2 linked regions of the Thermus thermophilus genome follow. The protein of the gene in region 1 binds, or shares a complex with, the protein of each later gene. Links are inferred from orthologs where the notes say so. Each region holds a gene or a part of one and is shown on either strand. Other genes may lie near its edges. The genes, in order: nusB and rpsJ.

Region 1 (12,592 bases):
GGTTCTCCCGCATGTTGCGCATGCTCTCGGCGTTGGCCCTAAGGCGGTTCGGCGCGGAGTCGGCCACGAAGACGATCCCGTCCACGCCCCTCAGGATGAGCTTGCGGCTTGCGTTGTAGAACACCTGGCCCGGCACGGTGTAGAGGTGGAACCGGGTCTTGAAGCCCTTCACCTCCCCGAGGTCCAGGGGAAGGAAGTCAAAGAAGAGGGTGCGCTCGTCCTCCGTGGCCAGGGAGACCATTTCCCCTTTGCGCCCCTCGGGCACCTTGCTGTAGATCCATTTCAGATTGGTGGTTTTTCCGGAGAGGCCGGGACCGTAGTAGACGATCTTGAAGTTGATCTCCCGGTTGGCGAAGTTGATGGTGCTCATGGGGGGTTAGTTGCGGAGGAGGTCGTCCAGGAGGGCTTCTGCCCCTTCCCGGTACTCCGTGTCCAGGGCGAGGCGGGGAGGGTTGGCCAGGGCCTCCTCGGCGATGCGGGCGAGGGCCTCTGCGGCCCGCTTGCCGTGGAGCTTCACCTTGCCGAGGGGCGCGGTCTCGTCAAAGACGAGGACGAGGAGGGCGTACTCCCCGGCCTCGTCCACGTAGAGGCCCATCCTCTCTCCCTGGTGGACCTCCTCTTGGAAGCGGGCTTCGCCCAGAAGCTGGGCCAGGGCCTGGGTGGCGGCGGCGTTCCCCGCCACCAAGGTGGCGAGGGTGTCCAAGGGAGGAGGCTTGGGGGCCCAGAGGGCCTCCTTGTGGGCGAGGACGAAGCCCTTGCGGTCAACGAGGAAGGCGTAGCGGGCGCCCGTTTCCCTTAGGGTCTCCTCGAGGACCTCCACGGCCCGCTCGTAGGGGGCGCCGTAAAGGACCAGGGAAGGCTCCACCATAGTATGCTCAGTCTACCATGGAGGCCTGGATCGCGGAGGCGAAGGCGCTCCTTGCCGAGCTCGTGGCCGTGCCCTCGGTGAGCGCCGAGGGGAAGGCCCTTCGGGAAGGGGCGGAAAAGGTGGCCGAGGTGCTGGAGGGCCTGGGGCTTCGCGCCGAGCTTCACGAGGGCTACGGCCCCCCTGTGGTCTTCGCCGAGGAGGGGGAGGGGGAGAGGACCCTCCTCTTCTACAACCACTACGATGTCCAGCCCCCGGACCCCCTGGAGCTTTGGGACACGGACCCCTTCGTCCTCGCCGAGCGGGAAGGGGCCTGGTACGCCCGGGGCGCCCACGACGACAAGGGGGAGCTCGTGGCCCGCGTGCTGGCCCTGAGGCTCTTCCAGGAGAAGCACGGCTTCCTCCCCCGGGTGAAGTTCGTGGTGGAGGGGGAGGAGGAGGTGGGAAGCCCCCACCTCGAGGCCTACGTGGCGGACAAGCGGGACCGCCTGAAGGCCGAGGCCATCCTCTGGGAGGCGGGAGGCGTGGACGCCAAGGGCAGGCCCTACCTCTACGCCGGGCTCAAGGGCATCGTGGCCCTGGAGCTTAGGGTGCGCACCGCGGCCTTTGACCTCCACTCCTCCTACGGGGCGGTGGTGGAAAACCCCATCTACCGCTTGAGCCGGGCCCTGGCCTCCCTTCGGGACGAGGAGGGGCGGGTCTTGATCCCGGGCTTCTACGCCAAGGTGCGCCCCCTCACCCCCTTGGAGATGGAGGTCTTGGCCGAGATCCCGGACGAGTCGGAGGCCCTTCGGGAGGCCTTTGGCGTGAGGGACTTCCTGGGCGGGGCGAGGAACTTGGACTTCAACCAGCGCCTTTACACGGAGCCCTGCGTGAACTTCAACGGCTTCCACGCGGGCTACGGGGGCCCCGGGTCCAAGACCGTCCTCCCCGCGGAGGCCCGGGCCAAGCTGGACTTCCGCCTCGTCCCCGACCAGGACCCGGAGGAGGTGCCGGAGCTCCTTCGGCGTCACCTCGAGGCCCAGGGCTTCCACGACGTGGAGGTGGTGATCCTGGAGAAGGGGGAACGCCCGGCCCGCTCCGACCTCGCTCACCCCTTCGTGGCCCTGGCGCGGCGGGCCCTGGAGGAGGCCTTCGGGGAAAAGGCCGTCCTCTACCCCAACATGGCGGGCTCGGGGCCCATGCACCCCTTCCTCCACCACCTCAAGGCCCCGGCGGTGGGCCTTGGGGTGGGGTACCCGGGAAGCCGGGTGCATAGCCCCAACGAGCACATCCGCATCCGGGACTTTGAACGGGGGGTGCGGGCCCTCCTGCGCCTCCTGGAGCTTTTCTTCCTGGGCCGGTAGGCCTTACCCTCTTGGCGTATGCGCCTCGTCTTTGGCGAAAAGGATACCCCTTACGAGGAGGCGCGGGTCGTCGTCCTGCCCGTGCCCTACGACCTCTCCCTCTCCTTCCTCCCGGGGGCCCGGAGGGGCCCCGAGGCCATCCTCCTCGCGAGCCGTGAGCTTGAGCCCTTTCTTTTGGAGCTCGGGGTGGCCCCCGAGGAGGTGGGGGTCCACGCCGCCGAGCCCGTGCCCTGGGTGGCGGGGATGGCCGAGGAAAGCCACCGCCTGATCCGGGAGGAGGCCCTAAAGCACCTCGAGGCGGGGAAGTGGGTGGTGGCCCTGGGCGGGGACCACTCCATCACCCACCCCCTGGTCCGGGCCCACCGGGAGGCTCTGGGGGACTTCTCCCTCCTCCACATTGACGCCCACGCCGACCTCTACCCGGAGTGGCAGGGCTCGGTCTACTCCCACGCAAGCCCCTTCTACCGCCTCCTCACGGAGGGGTTTCCCCTGGTCCAGGTGGGGATCCGGGCCATGGACCGGGAGGCCTTGCGCTTGGCTCAGGAGAAGGGCGTGGCCCTCTTTCCCGCCCACCGGATCCACCGGGAGGGGCTTCCCCTGGAGGAGATCCTTAAGGCCCTGGGGAAGCGGGTCTACATCAGCCTGGACTTTGACGCCCTGGACCCCTCGGTGATGCCCAGCGTGGGGACGCCCTTGCCGGGAGGGCTTTCCTACCGCCAGGTGGTGGACCTCCTCGAGGCCGTCTTCCAGGAGAAAGAGGTGGTGGGCATGGACTTCGTGGAGCTCTCCCCCAACGGCCAGTTCCACGCCGAGATGACCGCGGCCCAGCTCGTCTACCACGCCATCGGCCTGAAAGGGCTTCAGGCGGGCTGGCTTTCCCGGGAAGTGGACCACATTTAGCCCGAGGGGTTTCCCCTTAGCCTGGGGGCATGCGCTTCGGGCTTTGGCTTTCCTGCTTCCTCCTCCCGGCCCTGGCCCAGGTCCTCACCCTCCCTGACCTCCGGGCGCGGACCTACGGGGAGGGAGGGTTTCGCGTGGAGCGGGTCCTGGAGGAGAGGCCCGCCTTCACCCGGGTCCAGTTCTCCCACCTCTCCGACGGCCTCCGGGTCCACGGGTTCGCCAACCTGCCCAAAGGCCGAGGCCCCTTCCCCGTGGTGGTGGTCCTCCACGGCTACGTGGAGCCGAGCCGCTACCGCCTCCTCGCCTACACCACCCCCTACGCCGACTTCCTGGCGGAAAGGGGCTACCTCGTCCTCCACCCGAACTTTCGGGGCCACCCCCCTTCCGAGGGCGCCCCGGCCCAAGGCCTCCGCCACGTCTACGCCGTGGACGTGCTGAACCTCCTCGCCGAGGTGCGCCGGGGGGCCTTCCCCCAGGCGGACCCCGCCCGCATCGCCCTCTTCGGCCACTCCATGGGGGGCGGCGTCGCCCAGATCGTGAGCCTGGTGGACCCTGCTTTAAGAGGCGTGGTCCTCTACGGGAGCATGAGCGGGGACGAGCGGAGGAACCTGGAGCGGATCCGCTACTGGTCGGGGGGAGCTCGGGGAGGGGAGCTGTTCGCCCTTTCGCCCGAGCTCCTCCGGCGGGCCTCCGCCTGGACCTACCTGGCGGAGCTTTCCGTGCCCTTGAGCGTCCACCACGGGCTTCAAGACGCCCAGGTGCCCCCGGAGTGGTCCTGGGAGCTCTGCCGCAGGCTCAAGGCCCTGAAAAAGCCCGTGGAGTGCTTCAGCTACCCCGGGGGGCACCTCTTCCGGGGGGAGGTGGACCGGGTCTTCCGGGAGCGGGTGTTGGCCTTCCTGGGCCGGGTGCTTTAGGCTTGGGCCGTGCGGGCGTTTTTGGAGCACCTTTCTGCCCTCTTCTTCGCCCTGGCCTTCGGCGCCCTGGTCTTCGGGGTTCTCGCCCGGCTTCTCGGCGCCGGGCGCCCCTGGCTTTTCTTCCTCCTCGCCCTCCTGCTCTTTCTCCTCGGGCTCTTTTGGGGTGTAAAATAGCCCCCCGTGGCCAAGCGCGTGGTTTCCGTCTCCTTGGGCAGCAGCCGCCGGGACGCCGCGGCCGAGGTGGAGCTTTTGGGGGAGCGGGTCCTCTTGGAGCGGCGGGGGACGGACGGGGATTTCCAGAGGGCCCTCTGCCTCATCCAGGAGCTGGACGGCAAGGTGGACGCCATCGGCCTAGGCGGGATTGACCTTTACCTCTTCGCCGGAGGGCGGCGGTACGCCCTCCGGGACGCCCTGAGGCTCAAGGAGGCGGCCAAGAAGACCCCCGTGGTGGACGGCTCCGGCCTCAAGCACACCTTGGAGAGGCGGGCGGTGCGGGAGCTCGCCTCCCTTATAGACTGGAGGAAGACCAAGGTCCTCCTGCCCTCGGCCGTGGACCGGTTCGGCCTCGCCGAGGCCTTGGACGAGGCGGGGGCGAAGGTGCTCTACGGGGACTTCATCTTCGCCCTGGGTCTGCCCATTCCCCTCTACAGCCTCTCCTTCCTGCAGAAGCTCGCCTTCCTCCTCCTTCCCCTCTTCACCCGCCTGCCCTTTTCCGTTCTCTACCCCACGGGGAAGAAGCAGGAGGAGGTGCGGGAGGACTGGCGCGCCCGCTACTACGCCTGGGCCGACGTGGTGGCCGGGGACTGGCACTACATCCGGCGCCACATGCCCAAGGACATGCGGGGCAAGACGGTCCTCACCAACACCACCACGGAGGAGGACGTGGCCTTCCTCCGGGAGCGGGGGGTGAGGCGCCTCGTCACCACCACCCCGAGGCTTGGCGGCCGGAGCTTCGGGACCAACGTGATGGAGGCCATGCTGGTCGCCCTCGCGGGGCGGGAGCTCGGGGAGGCGGACTACCTCCGCTATATTGACCAAATAGGGCTGAAGCCCCAGGTGTTGGAACTGGAGGGACAGGCATGATCAGCGTGACGGATCTGCGACCCGGAACCAAGGTGAAGATGGACGGCGGCCTTTGGGAGTGCGTGGAGTACCAGCACCAGAAGCTGGGCCGCGGCGGCGCCAAGGTGGTGGCCAAGTTCAAGAACCTGGAGACGGGGGCCACGGTGGAGCGCACCTTCAACTCCGGGGAGAAGCTGGAGGACGTCTACGTGGAAACCCGGGAGCTCCAGTACCTCTACCCGGAGGGGGAGGAGATGGTCTTCATGGACCTGGAGACCTACGAGCAGTTCGCCGTGCCCCGCTCCCGGGTGGTGGGGGCGGAGTTCTTCAAGGAGGGCATGACCGCCCTCGGGGACATGTATGAGGGGCAGCCCATCAAGGTGACCCCGCCCACCGTGGTGGAGCTCAAGGTGGTGGACACGCCCCCGGGCGTGCGGGGGGACACGGTCTCCGGGGGGTCCAAGCCCGCCACCTTGGAGACGGGGGCCGTGGTCCAGGTGCCCCTTTTCGTGGAACCCGGAGAGGTCATCAAGGTGGACACCCGGACCGGCGAGTACGTGGGCCGGGCCTAGGCCGCCTGGGGAGCCGCCCCCTCTACGGGATTTTGACGCGGTGCAGAAATCCGTAAGGGGTGTATGGGGTAAGCTTTTCCCGCGAGGTGCACCGATGACGCCGAAGGAGCTGAAGCAGATCCTGCAGGCCTTGGTGGAGCACGGGGTGAACGAGCTCACCCTAGAGACCCCGGACTACAAGCTCACCGTGCGGCGGGGCGGGGAGGTGCAGGTGGTGAGCGTTCCCCAGGTCCAGGCCCCCATTCTGGCGGCCCCCCCGGAGGTACCGGCCCCGACCCCGCCCGCGCCGGCGGTCCCGGCGGCGGAGCCCCAGCCCCAGGCCAAGGCGGAGCCCCAGGACGACTGCCCGGGGTGCGTGGAGGTCCGGGCCCCCATCGTGGGCACCTTCTACCGGGCCCCGGCCCCGGACGCTCCTCCCTACGTGAAGGAGGGGGACCGGGTGGAGAAGGGGCAGGTCCTCTGCATCATTGAGGCCATGAAGCTCATGAACGAGATCGAGTCCGAGGTCTCGGGGATCGTCAAGAAGATCCTGGTGGAGAACGGGGAGCCCGTGGAGTACGGCCAGCCCCTCTTCCTTATCCAGCCGGTATGAAGAAGGTCCTGATCGCCAACCGGGGCGAGATCGCTTTGAGGATCATCCGGGCGGCCCGGGAGCTCGGGATCAAGACGGTGGTGGCCCACTCCACCGCCGACGAGAAGAGCTTGCCCGTTCTCCTCGCCGACGAGGCCATCTGCATCGGGCCGCCTCCCTCGGGGCAGAGCTACCTCAACATCCCCAACCTCCTCTCCGCGGCCATCGTCACCGGGGCGGACGCCATCCACCCGGGCTACGGCTTCCTGGCGGAGAACGCCACCTTCGCCGAGATGTGCCGGGAGCACGGGATCACCTTCATCGGCCCCACCCCGGAGAACATGAGGGCCCTGGGGGACAAGGCCACCGCGAGGAAGGTGGCCCGGGAGGCGGGGGTGCCCACGGTGCCGGGCACGGACGAGCTGGGTAGCGTGGAGGAGGCCAAGCGGGCGGCCCAGGAGATCGGCTACCCCGTGATCCTCAAGGCGAGCGCGGGAGGCGGGGGCCGGGGCATGCGCGTGGTCCACACGGAGGAGGAACTGGAGCGGGCGGTGCTCCAGGCCCAGGAGGAGGCCCGGGCCGCCTTCGGGAACCCCGCCATCTACCTGGAGAAGTACATAGAGGAGCCCAAGCACATTGAGATCCAGGTCCTGGGGGACGGGGAGCGGGTGGTGCACCTTTGGGAGCGGGACTGCTCCATCCAGCGCCGCCACCAGAAGCTTTTGGAGGAGGCCCCGAGCCTCCTTCCCGAGGAGACCCGCCGGGCCATCGCCGAGGCGGCGCGGCGCCTCGCCGAGCACGTGGGGTACGTCTCCGCGGGCACCCTGGAGTTTTTGGTGGACAAGGAGGGGAACTTCTACTTCATTGAGATGAACACCCGCATCCAGGTGGAGCACCCCGTCACCGAGATGATCACGGGGATTGACCTGGTCCAGGCCCAGTTCCGCATCGCCCAGGGGGAGAAGCTCTGGCTCAAGCAGGAGGAGATCCAGGTCCGGGGGCACGCCATAGAGGTGCGCGTCAACGCCGAGGACCCAGAGAAGGGCTTCAGGCCCTCCATCGGCAAGGTGGAAACCCTCCTCTTCCCCGGGGGGCCTGGGGTGCGGGTGGACAGCCACCTCTACACCGGCTACCAGATCCCGCCCCACTACGACAGCCTCATCGCCAAGATCATCGTCTGGGCCCCCACCCGGGAGGAGGCCATAAGGCGCATGGAGCGAGCCCTCTCCGAGACGGTGATTGAGGGCCCGGGCCTCAAGACCACCATCCCCTTCCACCAGAAGGTCCTCCAGAACGCCTTCTTCCGCAGGGGGGCCGTATACACCAACTTCGTGGCCCGGCGGATGGAGATGTAGACTGAGGCCTGTGCGGGTGGACTACGAGATCAGCGAGCAGGCCCTCGAGGCCGTGGTCCTTTGCGCCCTAAAGGGGATAGAGGGGGTAAGGGCCCTCGAGGCCGTCCCCCGTTCCTTGGCGGATGTCTTCCGCCGGGGGCGGCCCGTGCGGCTGGAGTCTACCCCGGAGGGGCTTGTGGTGGACCTGCTGCTGGCCGTGCCCTACGGGGTGGTCATTCCGGAGCTTGCCGCCCGGGTGCAGCAGGAGGTGGACGAGGCCCTCTTCCTGGCCACGGGGAGGCGGGCGCGGGCGGTGAACGTCACCGTGGGCCAGGTGGTGCCGGAGGAGGACCATGCGCAGGCGGGCTAGGGAGCTGGCCATGCGGGCCCTCTTCGCCCACACCGTGGGGGGGATGGGGCTGGAGGAGGCTTTCCAGCACGCCCTGGAGGAGATGGGCGGGGAGGAGGAGGGGTACGCCGAGCCCCTGGACCAGGAGGGGGTGGCCTTTGCCCGGCGCCTCCTCTCGGGGTACAAGGCCCACCAGGAGGAGGTGGACCGGGTGCTCGAGGAGACGGTGGAGGGCTGGGACTTCCGCCAGATGGCCAAGACGGACCTGGCCGTGCTGCGCCTGGCCGTCTACGAGATGCTCTACGAACCCACGCCCTTTGAGCCCTTGATTGAGGTGGCGGTGAAGATCGCCAACCGCTACGGCGGCGAGCACTCGGGGAGCTTCGTCAACGGGGTGCTCGCCCGGGTCTACCGCCGGGTAGTGGCCGGGGAGCTGAAGACGGTGGCCAAGGAGGCTTAGGTGGCGGCCCAGGTGCTTTCGGGACACGAGGCGGCGGAGGCGGTCTACGAGGAGATCCGCGCCCGGCTACGCGGCCTTTCCTTCACCCCTTCCCTGCGGGTGATCCGGCTCGGGGAGGACCCGGCCTCGGTGGCCTACGTGCGGCTTAAGGACAAGCGGGCGCGGGCTTTGGGGTACCGAAGCCAGGTGGAGGTCTATCCGGAGGACCTCCCCGAGGAGGCCCTTCTGGAAAGGATCGCCGCCCTCAACGCCGACGAGGAGGTGGACGGGATCCTGGTCCAGCTTCCCCTCCCCCCGCACATCCGCACCCAGCGGGTCCTCGAGGCCATCCACCCCTTGAAGGACGTGGACGGCTTCCACCCCCTGAACGTGGGGCGGCTTTGGAGCGGGGGAAAGGGGCTTTTCCCCTGCACCCCCCTAGGGGTGGTCCGTCTCCTCAAGCACTATGGGGTGGACCTTAGGGGCAAGGAGGTGGTGGTGGTGGGGCGGTCCAACATCGTGGGAAAGCCCCTGGCGGGGCTTCTTCTGCGGGAGGACGCCACCGTGACCCTGGCCCACTCCAAGACCCAGGACCTGCCCGAGGTCACCCGAAGGGCCCAGGTCCTGGTGGTGGCCGTGGGCCGGCCCCACCTGGTGCGGAAGGAGTGGGTGCGGGAAGGGGCCATCGTGGTGGACGTGGGCGTGAACCGCGTGGAGGGGAGGCTTCTCGGCGACGTGCACCCCGAGGTGGCCGAGGTGGCCTCCGCCCTCACCCCCGTGCCGGGCGGGGTGGGGCCCATGACCGTGGCCATGCTCATGGGGAACACCCTCGAGGCCGCCCTCTTGAGGCGCCATGGAGCTTCTGGCTAACGCCGTTTTTTGGACGGCGGTCCTCGCCAACCTCACCGCCCAGACCCTCAAGCTCCTCCTCTACTACCTCCTGGAGGGGCGCTTCCAGTGGCACCGCTTCCTGGACACCGGAGGGATGCCCTCCACCCACTCCGCCACGGTGAGCGCCCTCGCGGTGAGCGTGGGCCTCAGGGAAGGGTTTGACACCAGCCTCTTCGCCGTGGCCGCCGTCTTCGCCCTCATCGTCATGTACGACGCCGCCGGGATCCGCCGGGCGGCGGGGCTTCACGCCCAGCTCCTCAACCAGCTCATGGAGGAGCTCGGCCAGGTGATCCGCCTGGGTCCCCAGCGGGGCCCCCTGAAGGAGCTTTTGGGGCACACCTACTTGGAGGTGGCGGTGGGGGCCCTGATCGGAGGGCTCGTGGCCCTTGGGGCCTACCGGCTTTTCCCTGCGGCGTAAAAGGCCAGGGTTTGGCCCACCAGGAAGGCGACAAGGCCGAGTAGGGGGGAGAGGAAGAAGGCGAAGAAGCTCGCGAAGAGGGCCGCCACCAGGGGCAGGAGGGGCCTGCGGAAGCGATGGAACACCCAGAGGTTCAGAAGCCCGAAGAAGGCCATGAGGAGAAAGGCCGCCGTCTCCACGGCAGGCCATTGTACGCCCTTGCCAAGTTTGGGGTAAACTTTTACCGAGTATAAGGAGGTGGCACCCATGCTCACCTTGCCGGAAAAAATCTTCTTCGTCCTCCTCGCGGCCCTGAGCCTCTACTACGCCTACACGGGCTTCCGCCGGGTCTACCTGGCCATAAGGCGGGGGCGGCCTGAGGAGCGCTTTGACCGCCTGCCCGAGCGCATCGGCCGGGCCCTTTGGCTTGTCCTCACCCAGCAGACGGTCTTCAAGAGGAGGCCCCTCGTCTCCCTCCTCCACGCCTTCGTCTTCTACGGCTTCGTCTACTACCTCCTGGTGAACCTCGTGGACTTCCTGGAGGGCTTCTTCGGCCTCCACGCCCGGGGAGGGCTTTGGAACCCCTATAACCTCATCGCCGACCTCCTCACCGCCCTGATCCTGGTGGGCATCCTGGGCCTCATGCTTAGGCGCTACCTCCTCGCTCCCCAGGATTTCACCTGGAACCCCAAGGTGCGCCTGCACGAGAAAGCCCAGGCGGGCATCGCCCGGGACTCGGCCATCGTGGGGGCCTTCATCGCCTTCCACGTGGGAAGCCGCCTCCTCTCCAAGGCCTTCCAGCTCGCAAGCGAAGGCCCGGACCCCTTCCAGCCCGTGGCGAGCGCCCTCGCCGGGGCGCTTTCCGGCCTTTCCCCCGCCCTCCTCACCTTTGGCGAGCACTTCTTCTGGTGGGGCGCCTTGGGCTCCATCCTCCTCTTCCTGCCCTACTTCCCCCGCTCCAAGCACATCCACCTCTTCATGGCCCCCATCAACCTGGCCTTCCGCAAGGAGGTGCCGGGGGCCCTCGCGCCCCTGGACTTGGAGAAGGAGGAGGAGAAGTTTGGGGCGGAGAAGCTGGAGGACCTCTCCTGGAAGCGGCTTTTGGACGCCTACGCCTGCATCATGTGCAACCGCTGCCAGGAGGCCTGCCCCGCCTACGCCACGGGAAAGGCCCTTTCTCCGGCCGCCATCCTCATCTCCGAGCGCTACGAGCTAAACGCCATCCTCCCCGAGTTCGCCGCCGGGAAGGAGAGTCCCAGGCCCCTCATGGACTTCGCCCTGAACGAGGAGGCCCTCTGGGCCTGCACCACCTGCATGGCCTGCGTGGAGGTCTGCCCCGTGGGCAACGAGCCCATGCTTCACATCCTGGACGTGCGCCGGGCCAAGGTGCTCATGGAGGGGGAGTTCCCCCAGCAGCTCAACAACGCCTTCCGGGGCATGGAGCGCTCCGGGAACCCCTGGGGCATCGGCCAGGGCAAGCGCCTGGACTGGGCGGAGGGGCTCAACGTCCCCACGGTGGAGGAGAAGCCCCACCCCGAGGTCCTCTACTGGGTGGGGTGCGCCCCGAGCTACGACCCCCGGGCCCAGAAGATCGCCCGCAGCATGGTGGAGATCCTGAACGCCAGCGGGGTGGACTGGGCCGTCTTGGGTAGGCGGGAAAAGTGCACCGGGGACGCCGCCAGGCGCGCGGGCAACGAGTACCTCTTCTTCCAGCTCGCCACGGAGAACGTGGAGACCCTGAACGCCGTGGCCCCCAAGACCATCGTCACCACCTGCCCCCACTGCTTCCACACCCTGAAGAACGAGTACAAGGACTTCGGCGGCCACTACCGGGTGGTCCACCACACGGAGTTCATCGCCGAGCTCTTGCGCAAGGGGCGGATCCGGGTGGAGGAGGAAACCCGCAAGGTGGTCTTCCACGACCCCTGCTACCTGGGCCGCCACAACGGGGTCTACGAGGCCCCGCGCGAGGTGCTAAAGGAGGTGGGCTTCGCCCTCGCCGAGCCTCCCCGGAGCCGGGAGAGGAGCTTCTGTTGCGGGGCGGGCGGGGCCCAGTTCTGGAAGGAGGAGGAGCCTGGGGCCATGCGGGTTTCCGAGAACCGCTACAAGGAGCTCAAGGGAACGGGGGCCGAGGTCATCGCCACGGGCTGCCCCTTCTGCATGGCCATGATGAACGTGGAGACCGCCCAGGACGAGAGGCCCCTCGAGGTCTTGGACGTCGCCGAGCTGGTGGCCCGGGGCCTCAAGGCCTGAGGTAGACGGCGTAGGCCCGGTACCCTCCCATCCACCCCTCCCCAAAGGCCCTTAAGGCCAGGCCCGGGGGAGGGGTGAGGAGTTCTTCCCCTTCCCAGTAGAAGGGGCTATGGGGCCTTCCCCGCCTTTGGGCCTCCTTGCGGGTGAAGCCCTCCACGAGGAGAAGCCCCCCGGGGAGGAGGAGGGGGGCGAGGCCTTGGAGGAGGGGCCGGTTCACGTAGTAGGCCATCACGATCCCGGCGAAGGGGCCTTGGGGCAGGCGGGCCAGGGCCCCGGGGGCCTCGAGGTCCAGCTCCAGGAGAGAAAGCCCCGGGGTCCCCCGGAGCCTCTTCAGGGCCTCCCGGCTCTTCTCCACCAGGACCACGGGGTGGCCCCGCCCTAGGAAGTAACGGGCGTTCCGCCCCAACCCCCCCGCCAGGTCCAGCACCGGCCCTTCGGGGACGAAGGGGCCGTAGGCCCGCACCACAAAGGCGGGCTTCCTTTCCTCTTGGGCTTCCCGATAGAAGGCGTCCCAGTCCCTAGGCATGGCGGCGAAGGGCGAGGAGGCTCCCCACGAGGAGGATGAGGAGGGTACCTCCCCAGAAGACCCCCTTGGGGAGGGTGAGGGCGAGCCCGGGGCGGTGGAGGAGGTGGGCGAGGGTGTGGGTGCCCTCCAGGAGGAGCTTGACCCCGGCCCAGCCCACCAGGGCGTAGGCCACC
Region 2 (7,876 bases), 780 kb from region 1 along the record:
GACGGCGAAGCGGCACTATTCCCACGTGGACTGTCCTGGGCACGCGGACTACATCAAGAACATGATTACGGGTGCTGCGCAGATGGACGGGGCGATTCTTGTGGTGTCGGCGGCGGACGGGCCGATGCCGCAGACGCGGGAGCACATTTTGTTGGCGCGGCAGGTGGGGGTGCCGTACATTGTGGTGTTCATGAACAAGGTGGACATGGTGGACGACCCCGAGTTACTGGACCTGGTGGAGATGGAGGTGCGGGACCTCCTGAACCAGTACGAGTTTCCTGGGGACGAGGTGCCGGTGATTCGGGGGAGCGCGTTGCTTGCGCTTGAGCAGATGCACAAGAATCCTCAGACGAAGCGAGGGGAGAACGAGTGGGTGGACCGGATTTGGGAGTTGTTGGACGCGATTGACGAGTACATTCCCACGCCGGTGCGGGACGTGGACAAGCCGTTCTTGATGCCGGTGGAGGACGTGTTCACCATTACTGGGCGTGGGACGGTGGCCACGGGGCGGATTGAGCGGGGCAAGGTGAAGGTTGGGGACGAGGTGGAGATTGTGGGCCTTGCTCCGGAGACGCGGAGGACGGTGGTGACGGGTGTGGAGATGCACCGGAAGACCTTGCAGGAGGGGATAGCTGGGGACAACGTGGGGGTGCTCCTGCGGGGTGTGAGCCGGGAGGAGGTGGAGCGGGGCCAGGTGTTGGCGAAGCCTGGGAGCATTACGCCGCACACGAAGTTTGAGGCCTCGGTGTATGTTTTGAGGAAGGAGGAGGGTGGGCGGCACACGGGGTTTTTTTCGGGGTACCGTCCGCAGTTTTACTTTCGGACGACGGACGTGACTGGGGTGGTGCGGTTGCCTCCGGGCGTGGAGATGGTGATGCCTGGGGACAACGTGACGTTTACGGTGGAGCTGATCAAGCCGGTGGCGCTGGAGGAGGGTTTGCGGTTTGCCATCCGTGAGGGTGGGCGGACCGTGGGCGCCGGCGTCGTCACCAAGATCCTGGAGTGAGGTGAAGTATGCCCAAGATCCGCATCAAGCTCCGGGGTTTTGATCACAAGACCCTGGACGCCTCGGCCCAGAAGATCGTGGAGGCGGCCCGGCGTTCCGGGGCCCAGGTTTCCGGGCCCATCCCCCTACCCACCCGGGTGCGCCGCTTCACCGTGATCCGGGGGCCCTTCAAGCACAAGGACTCCCGGGAGCACTTTGAGCTGCGCACCCACAACCGGCTTGTGGACATCATCAACCCCAACCGGAAGACCATTGAGCAGCTCATGACCCTGGACCTGCCCACCGGGGTGGAGATTGAGATCAAGACCGTAGGAGGTGGCCGGTGAAGGGCATCTTGGGCGTCAAGGTGGGCATGACCCGCATCTTCCGCGACGACCGCGCCGTCCCCGTCACGGTCATCCTTGCGGGGCCGTGCCCCGTGGTGCAGCGCCGCACCCCGGAGAAGGACGGCTACACCGCGGTGCAGCTGGGCTTCCTTCCCCAAAACCCCAAGCGGGTGAACCGCCCCCTTAAGGGGCACTTCGCCAAGGCCGGGGTGGAGCCCGTGCGCATCCTGCGGGAGATCCGGGACTTTAACCCCGAAGGGGACACGGTCACGGTGGAGATCTTCAAGCCCGGGGAGCGCGTGGACGTGACGGGCACCTCCAAGGGCCGGGGCTTCGCCGGCGTGATGAAGCGCTGGAACTTCGCGGGCGGCCCCGACTCCCACGGCGCCCACAAGATCCACCGCCACCCCGGCTCCATTGGGAACCGCAAGACCCCCGGTCGCGTCTACAAGGGCAAGAAGATGGCGGGCCACTACGGGGCCGAGCGCGTGACGGTCATGAACCTCGAGGTGGTGGACGTCATCCCCGAGGAGAACCTGCTTTTGGTCAAGGGGGCCGTCCCCGGTCCCAACGGCGGCTTGGTCATCGTCCGCGAGACCAAGAAGGCGGCCAAGTGAAGGAGGTAGCGGTGTACCAGATTCCCGTCCTTTCCCCTAACGGCAGGCGCGAGCTTGCCGCCGACCTGCCCGCGGAGATCAACCCCCACCTCCTCTGGGAGGTGGTCCGGTGGCAGCTGGCCAAGCGCCGCCGGGGCACCGCCAGCACCAAGACCCGGGGCGAGGTGGCCTACTCTGGCCGGAAGATCTGGCCGCAGAAGCACACCGGCCGCGCCCGCCACGGCGACATCGGCGCCCCCATCTTCGTGGGCGGCGGCGTGGCCTTCGGCCCCAAGCCCCGGGACTACAGCTACACCCTGCCCAAGAAGGTCCGGAAGAAGGGGCTCGCCATGGCCGTGGCCGACCGGGCCCGGGAAGGCAAGCTCCTCCTCGTGGAGGCGTTTGCCGGGGTCAACGGCAAGACCAAGGAGTTCCTGGCCTGGGCCAAGGAGGCGGGCCTGGACGGCTCCGAGAGCGTCCTCCTGGTGACCGGCAACGAGCTGGTCCGCCGGGCGGCCCGCAACCTGCCCTGGGTGGTGACCCTGGCCCCGGAGGGGCTCAACGTCTACGACATCGTCCGTACGGAGCGGCTGGTCATGGACCTGGACGCTTGGGAGGTCTTCCAGAACCGCATAGGGGGTGAGGCGTGAAGACCGCCTACGACGTGATCCTGGCCCCGGTGCTTTCGGAGAAGGCTTACGCGGGCTTCGCCGAGGGCAAGTACGCCTTCTGGGTGCACCCCAAGGCCACCAAGACCGAGATCAAGAACGCCGTAGAGACGGCCTTCAAGGTCAAGGTGGTCAAGGTGAACACCCTCCACGTGCGGGGCAAGAAGAAGCGGCTTGGGCGCTACCTGGGCAAGCGCCCCGACAGGAAGAAGGCCATCGTTCAGGTGGCCCCCGGGCAGAAGATTGAGGCCCTGGAGGGCCTCATCTAGACCTCGCCGGGAAAGGGAGCCCGGCCCTGATCCGGCAAGGAGGAAGAGGAAATGGCCGTTAAGAAGTTCAAACCTTACACCCCGAGCCGCCGTTTCATGACGGTGGCCGACTTCTCCGAGATCACCAAGACGGAGCCCGAGAAGTCCTTGGTCAAGCCCCTGAAGAAGACGGGGGGGCGGAACAACCAGGGGAGGATCACGGTCCGCTTCCGCGGCGGCGGCCACAAGCGCTTGTACCGCATCATTGACTTCAAGCGCTGGGACAAGGTGGGCATCCCCGCCAAGGTGGCGGCCATTGAGTACGACCCCAACCGCTCGGCCCGCATCGCCCTGCTCCACTACGTGGACGGGGAGAAGCGGTACATCATCGCCCCGGACGGCCTGCAGGTGGGGCAGCAGGTGGTGGCGGGCCCCGATGCCCCCATCAGCGTGGGCAACGCCCTCCCCTTGCGCTTCATCCCCGTGGGCACCGTGGTCCACGCCGTGGAGCTTGAGCCCAAGAAGGGGGCCAAGCTGGCCCGCGCCGCCGGGACCAGCGCCCAGATCCAGGGCAGGGAAGGGGATTACGTGATCCTGCGCCTGCCTTCCGGGGAGCTTAGGAAGGTGCACGGGGAGTGCTACGCCACGGTGGGCGCCGTGGGCAACGCCGACCACAAGAACATCGTCCTGGGCAAGGCGGGCCGCAGCCGCTGGCTCGGCCGCAGGCCCCACGTCCGCGGCGCCGCCATGAACCCGGTGGACCACCCCCACGGCGGCGGCGAGGGCCGGGCGCCCCGGGGACGGCCCCCGGCCTCGCCTTGGGGCTGGCAGACCAAGGGGCTCAAGACCAGGAAGCGGCGTAAGCCTTCCAGCCGCTTCATCATTGCCCGTCGCAAGAAGTGAGGTGAGGTATGCCGCGTAGTCTCAAGAAAGGCGTCTTCGTAGACGACCACCTCCTGGAAAAGGTCCTGGAGCTCAACGCCAAGGGGGAGAAGCGGCTCATCAAGACCTGGAGCCGCCGCTCCACCATCGTGCCCGAGATGGTGGGGCATACCATCGCGGTCTACAACGGCAAGCAGCACGTGCCCGTCTACATCACCGAGAACATGGTGGGGCACAAGCTGGGCGAGTTCGCCCCCACCCGGACCTACCGGGGGCACGGTAAAGAGGCCAAGGCCACCAAGAAGAAGTAGCCATGGAAGCGAAAGCGATCGCCCGATACGTGCGCATCTCCCCGCGGAAGGTCCGCCTGGTGGTGGACCTGATCCGGGGAAAGAGCCTCGAGGAGGCCCGCAACATCCTGCGCTACACCAACAAGCGGGGGGCTTACTTCGTGGCCAAGGTGCTGGAGTCCGCCGCCGCCAACGCGGTCAACAACCACGACATGCTGGAGGACCGGCTTTACGTGAAGGCGGCCTATGTGGACGAGGGCCCCGCCCTGAAGCGGGTGCTTCCCAGGGCCCGGGGCCGGGCGGACATCATCAAGAAGAAGACCAGCCACATCACCGTGATCCTGGGGGAGAAGCATGGGAAATAAGATCCACCCCATCGGTTTCCGGCTCGGCATCACCCGGGACTGGGAGTCCCGCTGGTACGCCGGCAAGAAGCAGTACCGCCACCTGCTCCTCGAGGACCAGAGGATCCGGGGCCTTTTGGAGAAGGAGCTTTACTCGGCGGGCCTCGCCCGGGTGGACATTGAGCGGGCCGCCGACAACGTGGCCGTGACCGTCCACGTGGCCAAGCCCGGGGTGGTCATCGGCCGGGGTGGCGAGCGGATCCGGGTGCTCCGGGAGGAGCTGGCCAAGCTCACCGGCAAGAACGTGGCCCTGAACGTCCAGGAGGTGCAGAACCCCAACCTTTCCGCCCCCCTCGTGGCCCAGCGGGTGGCGGAGCAGATTGAGCGCCGCTTCGCCGTGCGCCGGGCCATCAAGCAGGCGGTCCAGCGGGTCATGGAGTCCGGGGCCAAGGGGGCCAAGGTGATCGTTTCCGGCCGCATTGGCGGGGCCGAGCAGGCGCGCACCGAGTGGGCCGCCCAGGGACGGGTGCCCCTCCACACCCTGCGTGCTAACATAGACTACGGCTTTGCCTTGGCCCGGACCACCTACGGCGTCCTCGGGGTCAAGGCCTACATCTTCCTAGGCGAGGTGATCGGCGGCCAGAAGTCCAAGGCCCGGCCCGAGCTGCCGAAGGCCGAGGAGAGGCCCCGCCGCCGTCGCCCTGCCGTGCGCGTGAAGAAGGAGGAGTGAGCCATGCTGATGCCCAGGCGCATGAAGTACCGCAAGCAGCAGCGGGGGCGGCTTAAGGGCGCCACCAAGGGCGGGGACTACGTGGCCTTCGGCGACTTCGGCCTCGTGGCCCTCGAGCCCGCCTGGATCACGGCTCAGCAGATTGAAGCCGCCCGTGTGGCCATGGTGCGCCACTTCCGCCGCGGCGGGAAGATCTTCATCCGCATCTTCCCCGACAAGCCCTACACGAAGAAGCCCCTGGAGGTGCGGATGGGTAAGGGGAAGGGCAACGTGGAGGGGTACGTGGCCGTGGTGAAGCCCGGCCGGGTCATGTTTGAGGTCGCCGGGGTCACGGAGGAGCAGGCCCTGGAGGCCCTGCGCATCGCGGGCCACAAGCTCCCCATCAAGACCAAGATCGTGAGGAGGGACGCCTACGATGAAGCTCAGTGAGGTGAGGAAGCAGCTGGAGGAGGCCCGGAAGCTCTCCCCTGTGGAGCTGGAGAAGCTCGTGCGGGAGAAGAAGCGGGAGCTCATGGAGCTCCGCTTCCAGGCCTCCATCGGCCAGCTTTCCCAAAACCACAAGATCCGGGACCTCAAGCGCCAGATCGCCAGGCTCCTTACGGTCTTGAACGAGAAGAGGAGGCAGAATGCCTAAGAAGGTCCTGACCGGGGTGGTGGTGAGCGACAAGATGCAGAAGACCGTTACGGTCTTGGTGGAGCGCCAGTTCCCCCACCCCCTCTACGGCAAGGTGATCAAGCGCTCCAAGAAGTACCTGGCCCACGACCCCGAGGAGAAGTACAAGCTGGGGGACGTGGTGGAGATCATTGAGTCCCGGCCCATCTCCAGGCGCAAGCGCTTCCGGGTGCTCCGCCTGGTGGAGTCGGGCCGGATGGACCTGGTGGAAAAGTACCTCATCCGCCGCCAGAACTACCAGAGCCTTTCCAAGCGGGGAGGTAAGGCATGATCCAGCCGCAGACCTACCTTGAGGTGGCCGACAACACCGGGGCCCGGAAGATCATGTGCATCCGGGTGCTCAAGGGCTCCAACGCCAAGTACGCCACCGTGGGGGACGTGATCGTGGCCAGCGTCAAGGAGGCCATCCCCCGGGGGGCGGTCAAGGAAGGGGACGTGGTCAAGGCCGTGGTGGTGCGCACCAAAAAGGAGATCAAGCGCCCCGACGGCTCCGCCATCCGCTTTGACGACAACGCCGCCGTGATCATCAACAACCAGCTGGAGCCCCGCGGCACCCGCGTCTTCGGCCCCGTGGCCCGGGAGCTTCGCGAGAAGGGCTTCATGAAGATCGTCTCCCTGGCGCCGGAGGTGCTCTAATGCGGGTGAAGATGCACGTGAAGAAGGGGGACACGGTTCTCGTGGCCTCCGGCAAGTACAAGGGCCGGGTGGGCAAGGTGAAGGAGGTCTTGCCCAAGAAGTACGCCGTCATCGTGGAGGGGGTCAACATCGTGAAGAAGGCGGTGCGGGTGAGCCCCCAGTACCCCCAGGGCGGCTTCATTGAGAAGGAGGCCCCCCTGCACGCCTCCAAGGTCCGCCCCATCTGCCCCGCCTGCGGCAAGCCCACCCGGGTGCGGAAGAAGTTCCTGGAGAACGGCAAGAAGATCCGGGTCTGCGCCAAGTGCGGCGGGGCCCTGGACAGGGAGGAGTGAGGTATGCCCTTGGACGTGGCCCTTAAGCGCAAGTACTACGAGGAGGTCCGCCCCGAGCTCATCCGCCGCTTTGGCTACCAGAACGTCTGGGAGGTGCCCAGGCTGGAAAAGGTGGTCATCAACCAGGGGCTGGGCGAGGCCAAGGAGGATGCCCGCATCCTGGAGAAGGCGGCCCAGGAGCTCGCCCTCATCACGGGGCAGAAGCCCGCGGTCACCCGGGCCAAGAAGTCCATCTCCAACTTCAAGCTCCGCAAGGGGATGCCCATCGGTCTCCGGGTCACCCTGCGGCGCGACCGGATGTGGATCTTCCTGGAGAAGCTCCTCAACGTGGCCCTCCCCCGCATCCGCGACTTCCGGGGGCTCAACCCCAACAGCTTTGACGGCCGGGGCAACTACAACCTGGGCCTGAGGGAGCAGCTCATCTTCCCGGAGATCACCTACGACATGGTGGACGCCCTGCGGGGCATGGACATCGCGGTGGTGACCACCGCCGAGACCGACGAGGAGGCCCGGGCCCTTTTGGAGCTTTTGGGCTTCCCCTTCCGCAAGTGAGGTTGCGATGGCGAGAAAGGCGCTGATTGAGAAGGCCAAGCGGACCCCTAAGTTCAAGGTGCGGGCTTACACCCGCTGCGTGCGGTGCGGCCGCGCCCGGAGCGTGTACCGCTTCTTCGGGCTCTGCCGGATCTGCCTGCGGGAGCTTGCCCACAAGGGGCAGCTTCCCGGGGTGCGGAAGGCCAGCTGGTAGGCCGTGGTCCGGTCGGGGGGGTTCTCCCGAGACCGCATGGGCCAGGAGTAGCGAAAAAGGAGAGCGGAAATGCTGACGGATCCCATCGCCGACATGCTGACCCGGATCAGGAACGCCACCCGGGTCTACAAGGAGAGCACGGACGTGCCCGCCTCCCGCTTCAAGGAGGAGATCCTGAAGATCCTCGCGCGGGAGGGGTTCATCAAAGGGTACGAGCGGGTGGACGTGGACGGCAAGCCCTACCTGCGGGTCTACCTGAAGTACGGTCCCCGGCGCCAGGGGCCCGACCCCAGGCCGGAGCAGGTGATCCACCACATCCGGCGGATCAGCAAGCCGGGGCGGCGGGTGTACGTGGGGGTCAAGGAGATCCCCCGGGTGCGCCGGGGCCTGGGGATCGCCA

The links.
Region 2: the proteins of nusB (region 1) and rpsJ are in contact, whole or in part, in a solved structure (PDB 3D3B), measured with the Escherichia coli proteins. The link is inferred for Thermus thermophilus from one-to-one orthologs.

The regions. Positions count from the first base shown.
Region 1 is NZ_AP025158.1:989,161-1,001,752, forward strand. What follows is about bases 6,666-9,645. They hold nusB (transcription antitermination factor NusB), read left to right. Parts: upstream 6,666-7,917; coding sequence 7,918-8,373; downstream 8,374-9,645. Other genes in these bases: accC (acetyl-CoA carboxylase biotin carboxylase subunit), read left to right, coding at 6,666-7,585; TthTMY_RS05390 (Asp23/Gls24 family envelope stress response protein), read left to right, coding at 7,596-7,934; TthTMY_RS05400 (bifunctional methylenetetrahydrofolate dehydrogenase/methenyltetrahydrofolate cyclohydrolase), read left to right, coding at 8,374-9,222; TthTMY_RS05405 (divergent PAP2 family protein), read left to right, coding at 9,206-9,645; TthTMY_RS05410 (hypothetical protein), read right to left, coding at 9,637-9,645. Also shown: TthTMY_RS05340 (GTP-binding protein), read right to left, coding at 1-370; TthTMY_RS05345 (roadblock/LC7 domain-containing protein), read right to left, coding at 377-868; TthTMY_RS05350 (M20/M25/M40 family metallo-hydrolase), read left to right, coding at 886-2,211; speB (agmatinase), read left to right, coding at 2,230-3,111; TthTMY_RS05360 (alpha/beta hydrolase family protein), read left to right, coding at 3,141-4,025; TthTMY_RS05365 (hypothetical protein), read left to right, coding at 4,035-4,199; TthTMY_RS05370 (quinate 5-dehydrogenase), read left to right, coding at 4,206-5,108; efp (elongation factor P), read left to right, coding at 5,105-5,659; accB (acetyl-CoA carboxylase biotin carboxyl carrier protein), read left to right, coding at 5,754-6,251; more of accC, read left to right, coding at 6,248-6,665; more of TthTMY_RS05405, read left to right, coding at 9,646-9,661; more of TthTMY_RS05410, read right to left, coding at 9,646-9,840; TthTMY_RS05415 ((Fe-S)-binding protein), read left to right, coding at 9,908-11,893; TthTMY_RS05420 (SAM-dependent methyltransferase), read right to left, coding at 11,883-12,419; TthTMY_RS05425 (TerC family protein), read right to left, coding at 12,412-12,592. UniProt on the Escherichia coli protein: Part of the processive rRNA transcription and antitermination complex (rrnTAC). The complex forms an RNA-chaperone ring around the RNA exit tunnel of RNA polymerase (RNAP).
Region 2 is NZ_AP025158.1:220,624-228,499, forward strand. What follows is about bases 1-2,673. They hold rpsJ (30S ribosomal protein S10), read left to right. Parts: upstream 1-1,014; coding sequence 1,015-1,332; downstream 1,333-2,673. Other genes in these bases: tuf (elongation factor Tu), read left to right, coding at 1-1,006; rplC (50S ribosomal protein L3), read left to right, coding at 1,329-1,949; rplD (50S ribosomal protein L4), read left to right, coding at 1,961-2,578; TthTMY_RS01295 (50S ribosomal protein L23), read left to right, coding at 2,575-2,673. In the rest of the region: more of TthTMY_RS01295, read left to right, coding at 2,674-2,865; rplB (50S ribosomal protein L2), read left to right, coding at 2,917-3,747; rpsS (30S ribosomal protein S19), read left to right, coding at 3,756-4,037; rplV (50S ribosomal protein L22), read left to right, coding at 4,040-4,381; rpsC (30S ribosomal protein S3), read left to right, coding at 4,371-5,090; rplP (50S ribosomal protein L16), read left to right, coding at 5,094-5,519; rpmC (50S ribosomal protein L29), read left to right, coding at 5,506-5,724; rpsQ (30S ribosomal protein S17), read left to right, coding at 5,717-6,034; rplN (50S ribosomal protein L14), read left to right, coding at 6,031-6,399; rplX (50S ribosomal protein L24), read left to right, coding at 6,399-6,731; rplE (50S ribosomal protein L5), read left to right, coding at 6,735-7,283; TthTMY_RS01350 (type Z 30S ribosomal protein S14), read left to right, coding at 7,291-7,476; rpsH (30S ribosomal protein S8), read left to right, coding at 7,546-7,876. UniProt on the Escherichia coli protein: Involved in the binding of tRNA to the ribosomes. Part of the processive rRNA transcription and antitermination complex (rrnTAC). The complex forms an RNA-chaperone ring around the RNA exit tunnel of RNA polymerase (RNAP).